Regions from separate parts of the Alteromonas mediterranea DE genome, predicted to be linked through region 1. Evidence: predicted binding sites of a transcription regulator. Region 1 holds the regulator's gene; each other region holds the start of a gene.

What was found. Region 1 encodes FNR, which switches genes on or off when oxygen is low (the NO sensors DNR and NnrR bind a similar motif). Its sites were predicted from a motif close to TTGATCTAGATCAA; they were not measured.
Region 2: hemN (oxygen-independent coproporphyrinogen III oxidase) is a predicted target of FNR. The motif match lies at 2,417-2,430, and genes of this name have one in related genera.
Region 3: MADE_RS00135 (OmpW family outer membrane protein) is a predicted target of FNR. The motif match lies at 2,557-2,570, and genes of this name have one in related genera.

What each region holds. Positions count from the first base shown of each region.
Region 1 is NC_011138.3:2,338,665-2,342,916, reverse strand. It holds gene uspE (universal stress protein UspE) at 86-1,009, opposite strand; gene fnr (fumarate/nitrate reduction transcriptional regulator Fnr) at 1,260-2,000, opposite strand; gene MADE_RS10375 (sulfite exporter TauE/SafE family protein) at 2,046-2,705, opposite strand; gene ccoS (cbb3-type cytochrome oxidase assembly protein CcoS) at 2,692-2,922, opposite strand; gene MADE_RS10365 (heavy metal translocating P-type ATPase) at 2,924-4,252, opposite strand, start outside.
Region 2 is NC_011138.3:2,534,043-2,538,294, forward strand. It holds gene MADE_RS11285 (XdhC family protein) at 1-877, opposite strand, end outside; gene MADE_RS11290 (DsbA family oxidoreductase) at 908-1,543, opposite strand; gene MADE_RS11295 (SGNH/GDSL hydrolase family protein) at 1,680-2,333, opposite strand; gene hemN (oxygen-independent coproporphyrinogen III oxidase) at 2,514-3,890, shown strand; gene MADE_RS11305 (ATP-binding cassette domain-containing protein) at 3,877-4,252, opposite strand, start outside.
Region 3 is NC_011138.3:27,436-31,687, forward strand. It holds gene MADE_RS00115 (DUF494 family protein) at 1-254, shown strand, start outside; gene MADE_RS00120 (DNA topoisomerase family protein) at 349-891, shown strand; gene tsaC (L-threonylcarbamoyladenylate synthase type 1 TsaC) at 914-1,519, shown strand; gene hemF (oxygen-dependent coproporphyrinogen oxidase) at 1,516-2,448, shown strand; gene MADE_RS00135 (OmpW family outer membrane protein) at 2,684-3,358, shown strand; gene MADE_RS00140 (group II truncated hemoglobin) at 3,474-3,905, opposite strand; gene aroE (shikimate dehydrogenase) at 3,904-4,252, shown strand, end outside.

The DNA of each region.
Region 1 (4,252 bases):
AGCATTATACAATAAAGGGCCTTTTCTAGACCATGCCTGTATTCTTAAATTTACTCATAAAAAGCGGCTCGTAAGGTTAATGGCATCACACACTTAACGGCGACTCGAATCCGTCTGGCTTGATAGCTAATACGTCACAATTTAGCTCATCGATAACATGCTCTGCCGTGTTCCCAATGAGCGCGGCAGAAAGACCAACGCGGCCTACAGTGCCTATAATGACGAGTTCGGCGTCTAATGTCTTTGCCACTTGTGGAATGACTTTTTCAGGTAGCCCTTCTCTGACAACACATTTTTCATCTGCAATGCCGTACTTTAACGCATGGCTTTTCATTTCTTTCTTATGATGATTTTTTACCGCGTCATGATAGGTATCAGGGTCAAATTCGGGCACCTCGATAGCAATATTAAGTGGCGTAGAAGGGAAGCTATTGACTAAATTAACCTTACCTTTTAGCAAGGCCGCATAATCATTGGCGATAACGGTAATCTTGTCGTTAAGCGCAGCATGTTCTTCGTCTTCACTGCCGACGTTTACAGCGGCAATGATCTCGCCGCCTTCTGGCCAATCATGCTCTTTAACTAATAAAACGGGGCGCGGACACTTACGCATTAAATGCCAATCGGTAGGTGTAAAAATAACGGAAGCCAGGTCGTCATGCTTTTTAGTGGCTTTTACAACAAGGTCAATTTGATTCTTAAGTGTGTAATAGATAATCGATTCGTAGGCACGATTGTTCCATTCAACCACGATGTCAGTTTCACCGAAGCCTTGTTCTTTAAGCTGCCCAGAGAGCCATTTAGCATGCTCATTGGTAACAGCATCTCGCATGGCTTCTCGCTCATCTGGACTTAACATAGTGGTCATATCATAAGACAAGTCGTAAACCACCATAATCGCAGTTACAGAGGCCCCGGTCTTTGATGCTAATTCATAAGCGCGACTTAACGCGGGCTGGTTATCTCGCTCGGCATCGACTACCGCAAGGATTCGTTTACACTCAATCATAACTCCCCCTAATACGAAGTTTGGTCGTGGCTGTGTGAACGGTAACGTTCAACAGTAACTTGTACTAACTATAAACGACAATGTGGAAAACGTAAGTTGTTTTAGATCAAGTATTTTATATTGCAAGGCAAGCAACAATGTATAGCGTCATTGCCAATAATGGGAAAAAAGGGTTATGGGAGTAGGAGTATAAAGCGCGCTGAATGCGCGCTTTTAGGAAGATAACCCTATTTAACCGAGTTAGACCACATTAGCCGTTACACACTATACTCGGGCCGTTAAGCACTTCTAGCTTGGTATTAAGGCGTTCAAAGTCCACAATCGTAATAAGTTTACCTTCAACTTTAATAATATCTTCTTTTTGGAAACGACTTAATAAGCGACTGATGGTCTCTATCGTTAAGCCAAGATAGTTACCTATCTCGTTACGCGTCATCGTAAGGTGAAATTCTCTGTGTGAAAAACCGCGTTCTTCAAAACGCTGAGATAAATGAGAGATAAAATACAAAAGGCGTTCTTCAGCCGTGCGTTTGTTGAGAAGCATTATCAAATCGTGATCATGTTTAATCTCTGCACTCATAAAGCTCATAATTTGATGGCGTAATTTAGGAAACTGCATCGACATTTCGTCAAGCGTTTCGTAGGGCAACTCGCACACCATGGCGGTTTCTAGAGCCATTGTGTAACTTTGGTGCTTGTTTTCTCGAAGGGCATCAAAGCCAATGATGTCACCGGGAAAGTGAAACCCCGTTATTTGCTCTTCACCTTCAGAGTTAGTCACAAACGATTTAAATGACCCGGTTCTTACTGCATATAACGACTCAAACTTATCGCCGGTTTGAACAAGGGTATCACCTTTATGAAGGGGCTTTTTGCGCTCTATGATATCGTCGAGAGACTCTATTTCTGTCTTATTCAATGCAACAGGTAAACAGAGGTGACTGAAACTACAGTTCTGACAATGTATTGAAAATTCGCTTCCTTTGCTCATAAGACTGACTCTCTTAATGTACACATGATTATAGTACACGCATTTTCACATGAATGCGCCATAAATTAGATAAGTGGCGTATATGGCCATTATCACAGCTATGACTTGTCTCACATAGCTGTGCTGAAAGCTTTGAACAAGATACTGGCTACCGGCACTTGCGGCTAACAGTGTGGGTAACGTTCCCAAACCGAAGAAAAACATAATGCCAGCGCCTTGCAATGCATTACCCGCTGCCAGAGACCAGGTTAGCGTTGAATAGACCAATCCACATGGTAGCCAGCCCCATATAAAGCCGTAGGGAACCGCGCTTAACGGCGTTTTGAAAGGAAGAAATCGTTTTGATAAAGGCTGAAGCTTTGCAAACAGGCCTTTGCCCGCGTTTTCTAAGACCGATAAACCCGTCCACCATTTCCCTAAGTAACAAGCGAGTAAAAGCAACATGATGCCGCTTAGAAGAGAGAGGGCATAATTAGCAAGCGGTACGAAGTCAGCAGCTATTTTTCCAAGCGCACCGGTAATGGCCCCTGCTAGTGTATAGCTAGTAATGCGTCCCATGTTGTAGGCGAGGGTGTAGGGCAATGCCGGTGCCCCCTTTGGCGATACCACTCTAAGCGCTGCAACAATACCGCCGCACATGCCTACACAATGTACGCCTCCTGCTAAACCTATAAGAAAGGCAGAAAAGTAATTAATCCCGTCCATTATCTTCTTGGCTTTTTGCTGCCTTATCTTCTTGTATTTGTTTGCGCTGTTCGGCCAGTTTTTTCTCTTCTGGCGATAAGTCATCGTCAAAAAGAATGCTATAGCCTTGGCGGTCTAAATCCTCGAACTGATTGGTTTTTACCGCCCAAAAGAAAATGACAATAGCGACTGCCACAATAATGATGGCGATAGGAATTAATACGTAAATAATACTCATGCTATTTGCTCAAAAGTCGCGTTGAGTTTGTAACTACAATGATACTGCTTAATGACATACCCACAACCGCCATCCATGGAGAAAGTAAACCAGACACGGCGAAAGGCAATATTAAAAGGTTGTATCCCACAGCCCAGCCGATGTTTTGTCTTATTTTCTGTTTCACTTGATGTGAGGTTTTAATTAGCGCTGGTACAGATAACAGTTGATCGCCCAGCAATATAACGTCAGCAGCCGTTTTGGCAACGTCCGTTGCGTTACCCACTGCAATGGCAACATCTGCACTGGCAAGTACAGGTGCATCGTTAATGCCGTCGCCCATCATCATTACTTTGGCTCCCCCTTGCTGCATTTGCTGAACCGCTTCGTATTTTTGTTCAGGTGTTAAGCCGCCTTTCGCCGTTTTTATGGGCAAAGGCGCGGTTAGCGTATCAACGTTTTGTTGGGTGTCACCACTTAATACCGCAAGGGTATGGCTTTGCGACAAGATATCTAGAGTTTCATGGGTATCGTCACGAAGGGTGTCACGTACTTCAAAAGCAGCAATGATTTGCCCTTTTACTGTTAAAAATACATTGGCTGATGGGTAAGTATCTGATGATGGTAAGTTAGCCAGGCTAAATGCGGCAGAGCCCATTGAAAAATGTGTATCATTGATTACACCGCTAATGCCACCCCCAGGCGTTACGGTAAAATTATCCACCTTGTGTGATACCTTACCGTTAAAGGCCTTCGCGATTGGGTGTTCGGAACGAGCTTCAAGCGCGCAGGCTATCGCCATAGCGCTTTCGCTATCAATTCCGTCAGCAAACCACGCATTGGAAATCGTGAACTTGCCTTGAGTCAGGGTGCCGGTTTTATCCAATGCTATGGTGTCGATATTAGTGATCTGCTCGAGGGCGTCGGCGCGTTTTAGCAAAATGCCTTGGCGGTTTAATTTCGCCATAGCGCAGGTTAGCGCTGAAGGCGTGGCTAAACCTAACGCGCAAGGACAGGTTGCTACCAGCACAGATATAGTGATCCAAAAGGCATCTTCACTGCCGTTTACGTACCAAAACCCGTAAGTTAACGCTGAGATAACCAGTACGGCGCTCACGAAATAACGGGAAAAGTTATCGGCTAATTGTGCCGCTTTAGGCTTACTCGCCATAGCGCTTGCCTGAAGGCGGACAATTTGATTTACCAACGCATTTTTAAGTGTCTGAGTAACTTTTACCGTTAATGTGCCGTCCTGACAAACAGTACCGCCATAAACGGTGCTATTGGCTGACTTTCGCACCGGATTGAATTCGCCGGTAAGCATCGACTCGTCAACGGCAGCGCTCCCTTG
Region 2 (4,252 bases), 200 kb from region 1:
AGTACTGGCTAAAGTCGGTGTCTTGAATGCCCGCTAAATCCATAATTTCTTGCTTGCGATGAAGGGGCCCTAACATGGCCGTATAGGTTAACGCGCGTTTACTCAGTACTTGCAAGGCTTTGGCGTCTATTTCACGGTGGTGCGACATCAGCACGGCAGCTTGAATGTTATGCTCGCTTAAGTGTAAGCGCAAACCTTCAACAGATGGGTCTTCTATTAAATAATTAACCTCGGGGAAATGCTCAATTCTGGCTTGGGCGGGCCTTGGGTCCCAAAGGCTTACCAAATACCCTTGAAGGCTGGCAAGGCGCGTCATAAAGGTAGCGTCATAGCCCCCACCAATAACAAGCAGGTGAATAGGCGGAAGCATTAGTACCGATAAAGTACGCATTCCCTTGATGGTTTCAAGCGATGCCTTCCTTGGTTTAGCATTCGAATACTCTACTGCCTCGCACACGCCTCGCGTGCCGTCTACCGTACAGGCCCACTCGCACGCATCGCCATTTGTTAGCGTTTTACTGACCGCATCAAGAGAAAGGTACTGATTGTCTTGGTTAACCGGTACAAGCGATAGGTGCACCACGCCACCACAACCTACGCCCAATTTAAAGGCGATATCTTCTTCATCTTCATCATCGTAAACCGCCGTGCGACTCACACCATCAGTCATTACCCGCTGCGCTTTTTTAACAATGTCACTTTCTAAACACCCACCACTTAAAATACCAAGTTGATGGCCCGCATCGCTGAAAAGCATCATGGCGCCCGCTTTTCGATAGCAAGACCCCTCAGTCTTAAAAATGAAACCAAGCACCCACTTGTGCTTATCTTTTAGCGGTAGCCACTGCGACAGCAGATGATTAACGTGATTGCTCATAATTACCCTAGCGCTTGTTTAAACTGCTTATTACTGCGATGCTGCTTCTTTGATAAATGACGCAAGTGTGGCTGGCTCTTGTGCCCCCGCTACGCCCTGATTGCCAATCACAAAGGTAGGAACACTTTGAATTCCTCGCTGCATCCACAGTGTTTCTTCTTCACGCACAACAGACGCGTATTTACCGCTTTCTAGCACTTCGCTGGCCTGTGACTTATCAAGCCCTGCCCCTGCGGCAAGCTTTACTAGCACGGCATTATCATTTATGTCTTTGCCATCGGTAAAATAAGCGCTAAACAAACTTAGCTTCATCTGTTCTTCAAGCCCCTTCTCGGCTGCAAAGTGAATAAGTTGATGGGCTTTAAAGGTATTTTGCATGCGAGAGTCGTCGTCGAAATTAAACGCAAAGCCCACGTCTTTGCCTGCTTCTACAAGACGTGCTCTATTCTGCGCGCTTTGTTCTGCACCAATGCCATATTTCTCCATTATATGCTCACGTAAGTTCTGTCCTTCTTCAGGCATGTTTGGGTTTAGCTCGAAGGGGTGAAACTTAATGTCGACTTCAATATCGTCAAGCGTTTTAATGGCTTCTTGTAAACGCTGGTACCCTACGATACACCACGGACAAACCACATCGGACACCATATTTACGGTCACTTTCTGCATATTTGCTCTCTTTTATTGAAATCGTTATTACTTAGTTAAGGTTAGTAACTAGATAAGGTTGGTAACAAAATGAGGTTACTAAAAGAAACTTCAACCCCAAGGGATGCTTTATTTAGAGCTGCCGTAGAAAAATAAATTATCGTTTTAATCGCTCTAGCGCATGCTGTGCCCACAGTTGATATCCCTCTGCAGACGGGTGAAAGCCGTCTTCTGCCATTAGCCCACTTTGCTGAACACCTTGAACCGAACCCGTTACCTTAAGCGCTGGTACATAAAGCACTTCAGTGTTAGCCCAATTTACAACACACTGCTCAAGCACTTGATTTAGCAGAAGCGCCCTTAACCCAAGTAGCGCCCGCAAAGGCTGGGGTAGTGCGGGAAAACTGTGGATTGGTGGCAGCGCGGTAAACACGATTCGTTGGCAGTCGAATTTTTGGGTTAAGAGCTTATGCACAATTTCTATATTTTTTCGCCAGCGGGCTATCGAAACAAACTTAGTGACATCGTTTACACCAATAGAAACCAATGCTGATGCGAAGCTTTCAGCAGGTAGTCCATGTAGAAGCGCTATCACATCTTCACTTTTATAACCCGTTTTGGCATGTAGCGATACGTGGGTGGGGCTATGCTTAGACAAGCCAGCATACAGCAGCCCTGATAGCGCACGGTGCTGTGTATCAGCCCCAACGCCCGCGGCCGCTGAGTCGCCCACAACTAAAACACGATTTGATGTTGCCTTAATGTTTTTAAAAGCGGCAAATACCCGCTCCCCCCTAGGCTCAGGCAGCACTTGCGTTTTTTTTGCGAACCCAAAGCCCCTGTACCAGAATTAAGGGCATAAGCAAAACTGTAACTATATTTAACGCAAAAACCTTGAAGTAGATCAAAACAAGCCCCTGCCTTATTCATTATGCTAAATCTATATTGGTGAATAACCACCAAGATGGTTCAACATAAGTGTAGATAAAAAATGAACACCATTGCTATAAAACAACTTCGCGATAATTCCACTATAACCAAATATGCGCAACATGCACCTCGTTATACCTCGTACCCTACTGCACTTAAGTTCGAATCGCTAAAAGAAGATTTATCCCCTCACGCGCTAACCGTGTCTAAAGCGAAAGCCGTGAGTTTGTATGTGCACATTCCTTTTTGTAAAACGCTTTGCTATTACTGCGGCTGCAACAAACTTGTGACTCGGCACAACGAAAAGGCAGACGACTATTTAGACTACTTAGAAAAAGAGATAGTTTCTAAGCGTTATTTAGCAGACGATAAGCCTGTAGTTTCGCTGCATTTAGGCGGTGGGTCGCCCAGTTTTTTAAATAAAGTTCAGCACACTTTTTTAATGTACCTTTTGAAAAAACATTTCACGTTTGAAGTAGGCGCTGAATTATCTATTGAATTAGACCCAAGAAACGTTGATAAAACCTATTTACAAAATCTGAGGGGCTTGGGCTATACCCGTATCAGCTTTGGCCTTCAAGACACTGACTACAACGTGCAAAAAACAATAAACCGTGTTCAAAGTACTTCGCATATCGCAGATTTAGTGTCCGAAGCCCGTACTTTAGGTTTCGAATCGGTGAATTTGGATTTAATTTACGGCCTGCCTAACCAATCAGAAGAGACTTTTGCATCTACCATAGCTGCAACTAAAGCAATGATGCCAGACCGTATCTCGCTCTTTAGCTACGCTCATCTGCCAGAGCGCTTTGCCGCACAGCGAAAGTTTGCGCCAGGAACTCTTCCTAGTAGCGAAGAGAAAGCAGCCTTGTACAACCTTGCTGTAAATGGCTTTAAAAGAGTGGGGTATGAAATGATTGGGCTGGATCATTTTGCGTTACGCAGCGATTCACTCGCCATCGCTAAGCACAAAGGTAAGCTTCACCGAAACTTCCAAGGCTATACTTTGCGCGGAGATACCGACCTAATTGGCGTCGGCGTGTCTGCTATTAGCACAATAGGTAATGCTTTTACTCAAAACGCCAAAGATTTGAAAGAGTACTATAAACGTATAGACAGACAATTACCCTCAGCCAAAGTTGGGCTTTCGTTAACACCAGACGACCTCGTTCGTCGTGATGTAATATCAAGCTTGATGTGCAACCTGTCTGTAGATAAACAGAGTATTTCCAGCAAGCATCATATTATTTTTGACGAGTACTTTTCAGAAGCATTAAGTAATTTAGAGCGTCTTGCAGACGATGGAATCATTGAAATTTCGGCGCACCACATACGGGTACCAGAACATGCTCGGATATTTATTAGAGCGGTATGTGCCCGTTTTGATGCCTACCTAAATGCGACTGAAACGCTTAGTAATTACTCTAAGGCAATTTAAACCGGGCAATAACTTTATCGCCAACATTTAAGTTAAGGCGCGATAAAGAAATATGACTAATACTTGCGTAAAGTGCTTGGCTGTCATTCTCTAAAATAAGCTTCAAAAGCACTTTACCGCCCCATGTAACTTGCTGATGCGACTTTTTGTTTTGGCTAGAAGTGAGCCGTACAGGCTCAATACTTGTTATCGTGCAAGGTAGCGCATTTAAAATGCTAACCGTGCTCGCGCTGTTAAACCCTCCCACATTAATATCTATGCTCACATCGCAGGCTTTTACCGCAAAACGTACTGGCGCAGGCCCGTTATCCTGCTCTGGGTTACTCACCTCTGTAATGCTGTGTGCCCTGTAAGCGCTCTTA
Region 3 (4,252 bases), 2.2 Mb from region 1:
CCCACGAAGAACAAATGCGTTTAGATGTGGAATGTCGTGGTTTCTTAATGTTTCTAGAGCAGGTTAACGTATTAGACGCATCTACGCGTGAAATGGTGATAGACCGCGTAATGGAAATCGATTCCAGCGAATTCTGTTTAGAAGATTTAAAATGGGTTGTGCTAATGGTGCTATTTAATGTACCCGGTAAAGAAAAAGCCTACGCACAAATGGAAGACCTATTGTTTGAAGAACCAGACGGCATACTACATTAATGCGGTAGCCCAGCTGCAATTTAGGTTCGCGAATCTGTATTTAACTAAATGCGTTGCCAGCTGGTAGCGCGTTCGAGGCTTTTATGTCTACATCATGTCTAAAATAGACCACTCACTTTTTTCTGCTCACGAGCACGCTCTAGAAGATAATTTTGGAGACTGTCCCGAATGTGGCAAGCCCCTTCATATTAAGAACAGCAAATCAGGGCCGTTTTTAGGCTGTACTGGCTACCCTGATTGTAATTTCAGTAAACCGCTTCACGATACCCAAACCACGGTCCTTAAAACGCTAGACGGTATGGCCTGCCCAAAGTGCGCCTGCGATCTAGCCATTAAAAAGGGTCGGTTTGGCATGTTCATAGGCTGTACCAACTTTCCCTCATGCCATCACATTGAGCCTATCAAAGAAAAAGAAGACACCTTAGTTGACTGCCCAAAGTGTAAGAAAGGGCATTTAATTTCACGCACCAATAAATACGGCAAACAGTTTTTTGCGTGTAACCATTATCCGCAATGCCGATATGTGCTAAATTTCACGCCTGTAAATGAAAGCTGCCCAGACTGTGGATGGACAGTGTTGATAGATAAAAAAGGGCAAATTCAGTGCCCGCAGCCAACTTGTGGCTACAAAAAGTAATCATACGTAGAGAACAAAAATCATGTCTGATACTCAAAATGGGAACGTAAATACGTTTACCCCCGTTGAGGCTAATGCATCTGAAGTCGACCCTGTTGTTGCCGCTTTCGAAGCGGGGCGTTTAATTGTTTATCCGACCGAAGCGGTAATGGGTATAGGATGTGACCCTGACAACGAAGCAGCGGTTAATGCACTATTAGATATCAAACAAAGGCCTGTTGAAAAAGGCGTAATATTAATTGCCGCTAATTACAGCCAGCTTTTGCCCTACGTAGATGACAATGCAATTCGTCCCGATAGACGTACCGATATTTTTTCAAGCTGGCCTGGCCCTAACACCTGGCTATTACCTAAGTCGTCATCGGCGCCTGTTTGGTTAACCGGCAAACATAGTAAAATAGCGGTGCGCGTAACTAATCATCCTGTGGTTGTAGCGCTGTGCAATAAGTTGGGTAAGCCACTTGTTTCAACCAGCGCTAACCTAACAGGGCAACCGCCAGCGACAGACACCGACGAAGCCAAAGCCGTGTTTGCAGATTCTGTATTTTATGTAGAAGGTAAAGTAGGCGGAGCAACTAAACCCAGTACCATTCGCGATGGTGACACAGCAGAGGTAATAAGAGCATGACATCAGCAGAGTTACTGGACGGTAAAAATGCCGCTGAAGTAATAGAACAAGTAAAAAGCTATCTACTAGGGTTGCAAGATACCATTTGCCAAACCCTTGAACTTGCCGACGGTAAGGGCCAGTTTGTTGAAGACAGTTGGCAGCGCGAAGAAGGGGGCGGTGGACGCTCTCGCGTGCTTAAAAATGGTGCGGTGATAGAGCAAGGCGGCGTAAACTTTTCCCATGTGTTCGGCAGTCAAATGCCAGCGTCTGCTACGGCTAATCGTCCGGAGCTTGCAGGGCGAAACTTTCAGGCAATGGGAGTATCTTTAGTTATTCACCCCCACAACCCGTATATTCCCACCTCTCATGCAAACGTGCGCTTTTTTATTGCAGAAAAAGAGGGCGAAGCACCTATCTGGTGGTTTGGCGGTGGCTTTGATTTAACGCCGTTTTATCCCTTTAAAGACGACGTGGTGCATTGGCATGATACAGCCAAGAAATTATGCAAGCCATTCGGTGAAGACGTATACCCCAAGTACAAAAAATGGTGCGATGAGTACTTTTACTTAAAACACCGCAACGAAACCCGTGGCGTAGGTGGGTTGTTCTTTGACGACCTTAATGAATGGGGCTTCGAGCAGTCATTCGCTTTTATGCAGGCGGTTGGCAATGGTTTTATTGATGCTTATGTCCCTATTGTTGAGCGACGCAAGCAAACTGATTATGGCGAAAGAGAGCGTGATTTTCAGCTTTATCGCAGAGGTCGCTATGTTGAATTTAATCTAGTATTCGACCGTGGCACCTTATTTGGTTTGCAAACCGGTGGACGTACGGAATCTATTTTAATGTCTATGCCGCCGTTGGCCCGGTGGGAATACTGCTATACCCCGGCACCAGGGAGTGCTGAGGCTAAGCTTACGGATTGGCTTAAACCTACTCCGTGGTAAAAAGTGTTCAATTCAATCACTTCTTTATCCAGGCTTACACCAAAGAAGGTTTAAGCATAAAAAAGTCATACAAAAACGCCGCATGAAGTCACTCTGCGGCATTTCTTGTTGATCTATATCAATTTCAAATACCGTTGGTGTTTCAGTGGGTTATTAACTTTGCGCTGGATCAATGTTTCGTTTAGCTAACGGCGTAAAGTAGCGCCATCTTAGTTAAACACAAAAGAGACACATCATGCGCAAACACACTTTATCTGCACTTTGTCTTACCCTTGCTGCACTTTCACCTTTAGCTAGCGCTCATCAGCAGGGCGATTGGATTGTTCGAGGCGGTCTGACTACCGTTGCTCCTGACGAATCTACTTCTAACATCGTCGCTGGTGGCAATGATCTTGGTGTTGCCCTTAATATTGATAACGATACCCAGCTAGGTTTGAACGTTGCATACTTCATTACTGATAAAATTAATATCGAACTGCTTGCGGCAACGCCCTTTAAGCACGACGTGAACTTCTCTGTTGCCGACCCGTTAGGTACGGGAAATCAGCTTGGTGAAGTTACTCACTTACCGCCAACACTCACCGCTAACTATTACTTCAACGATGCAAGTTCAGCCTTTCAGCCATATATTGGTGCGGGTATTAACTACACCTTTATCTTTGATGAGGAATTTACTGGCGCAAACGAGGATGCAGGCTTAAGCGACCTATCACTCGATAACTCATTTGGTTTATCAGCTCAAGTGGGTATGGACTACCAAATTGATACAAAGTGGCATGTAAATGCATCAGTACGTTTCATCGATATTGATACTGAAGCCACGTTTAAGGTTGGTGATGCCGCAGGTAAGGTGAGTGATATTGAAATAGACCCTTGGGTGTACACCATATCGGTAGGCTATACCTTTTAAGGCCGAACACCCAAAAATTGAGGCTTTCGTAATTGTACTACTTTATACGCCACAAAGAGCGTAGACAGTAACAGGGGACTTGCGCGTTAAAGGTTATTCCTTTCAACGCGCTTTTTTATTTGGTGTTCACCATATGGCTGGCAAGCTGGTCAAGTGCTTCAAGTAGCTGTTGCGCTAACGTTATATCATCGACAGTTTTAAACATAGCCTTGCGCATACAGTACATCCACTGCGCTTTAAGTTCTGGCGTTACGGTATAAGGAAGGTGGCGTGCACGAAGTCGCGGGTGGCCGAATTGCTGCTGATAATCATCTGGGCCGCCAAGCCACAAACTTAAATATAAAAAGAACACGTGGCGAATTCTATCAAGCGGTTGAGGGTGAAGAGCCAAAAGTTCGCTTGCTAATGGGTCGGTTTCCATTATGTCGTAAAACGTATTCGCCAATTCGCGTACTTTCTTCTCTCCACCTATACGCGCATATGGTGTACTCTGCGTAACACGATTATCGCTTTTCTTCTTTATATTAAATAAGTCTCGTATTCCCATGAAAAAATTCGCTGTATTTGGCAACCCTATTGCACAGAGTTTATCACCAACCATCCATCAGATGTTTGCAGATCAGGTCGGAGAAAAGATTTCTTATGAAAAGATACTTGCGCCTGAAGATGGTTTTGTTGAAGCTGCCAAAGCGTTTTTAGCTCAAGAAGGCGCTGTAGGCTGCAATGTCACCATGCCTTTTAAGCTTGATGCCTTTAACTTAGCAAAGGTAGATGATCAAGCAGCTAAAGACGCACAAGCTGTTAATACACTAATGAATGGTGACAGAGGTGAGCTGTTAGGGTTCAACACAGATGGTGTGGGGCTAGTCAATGATTTACTAAATAGCGGCGTGA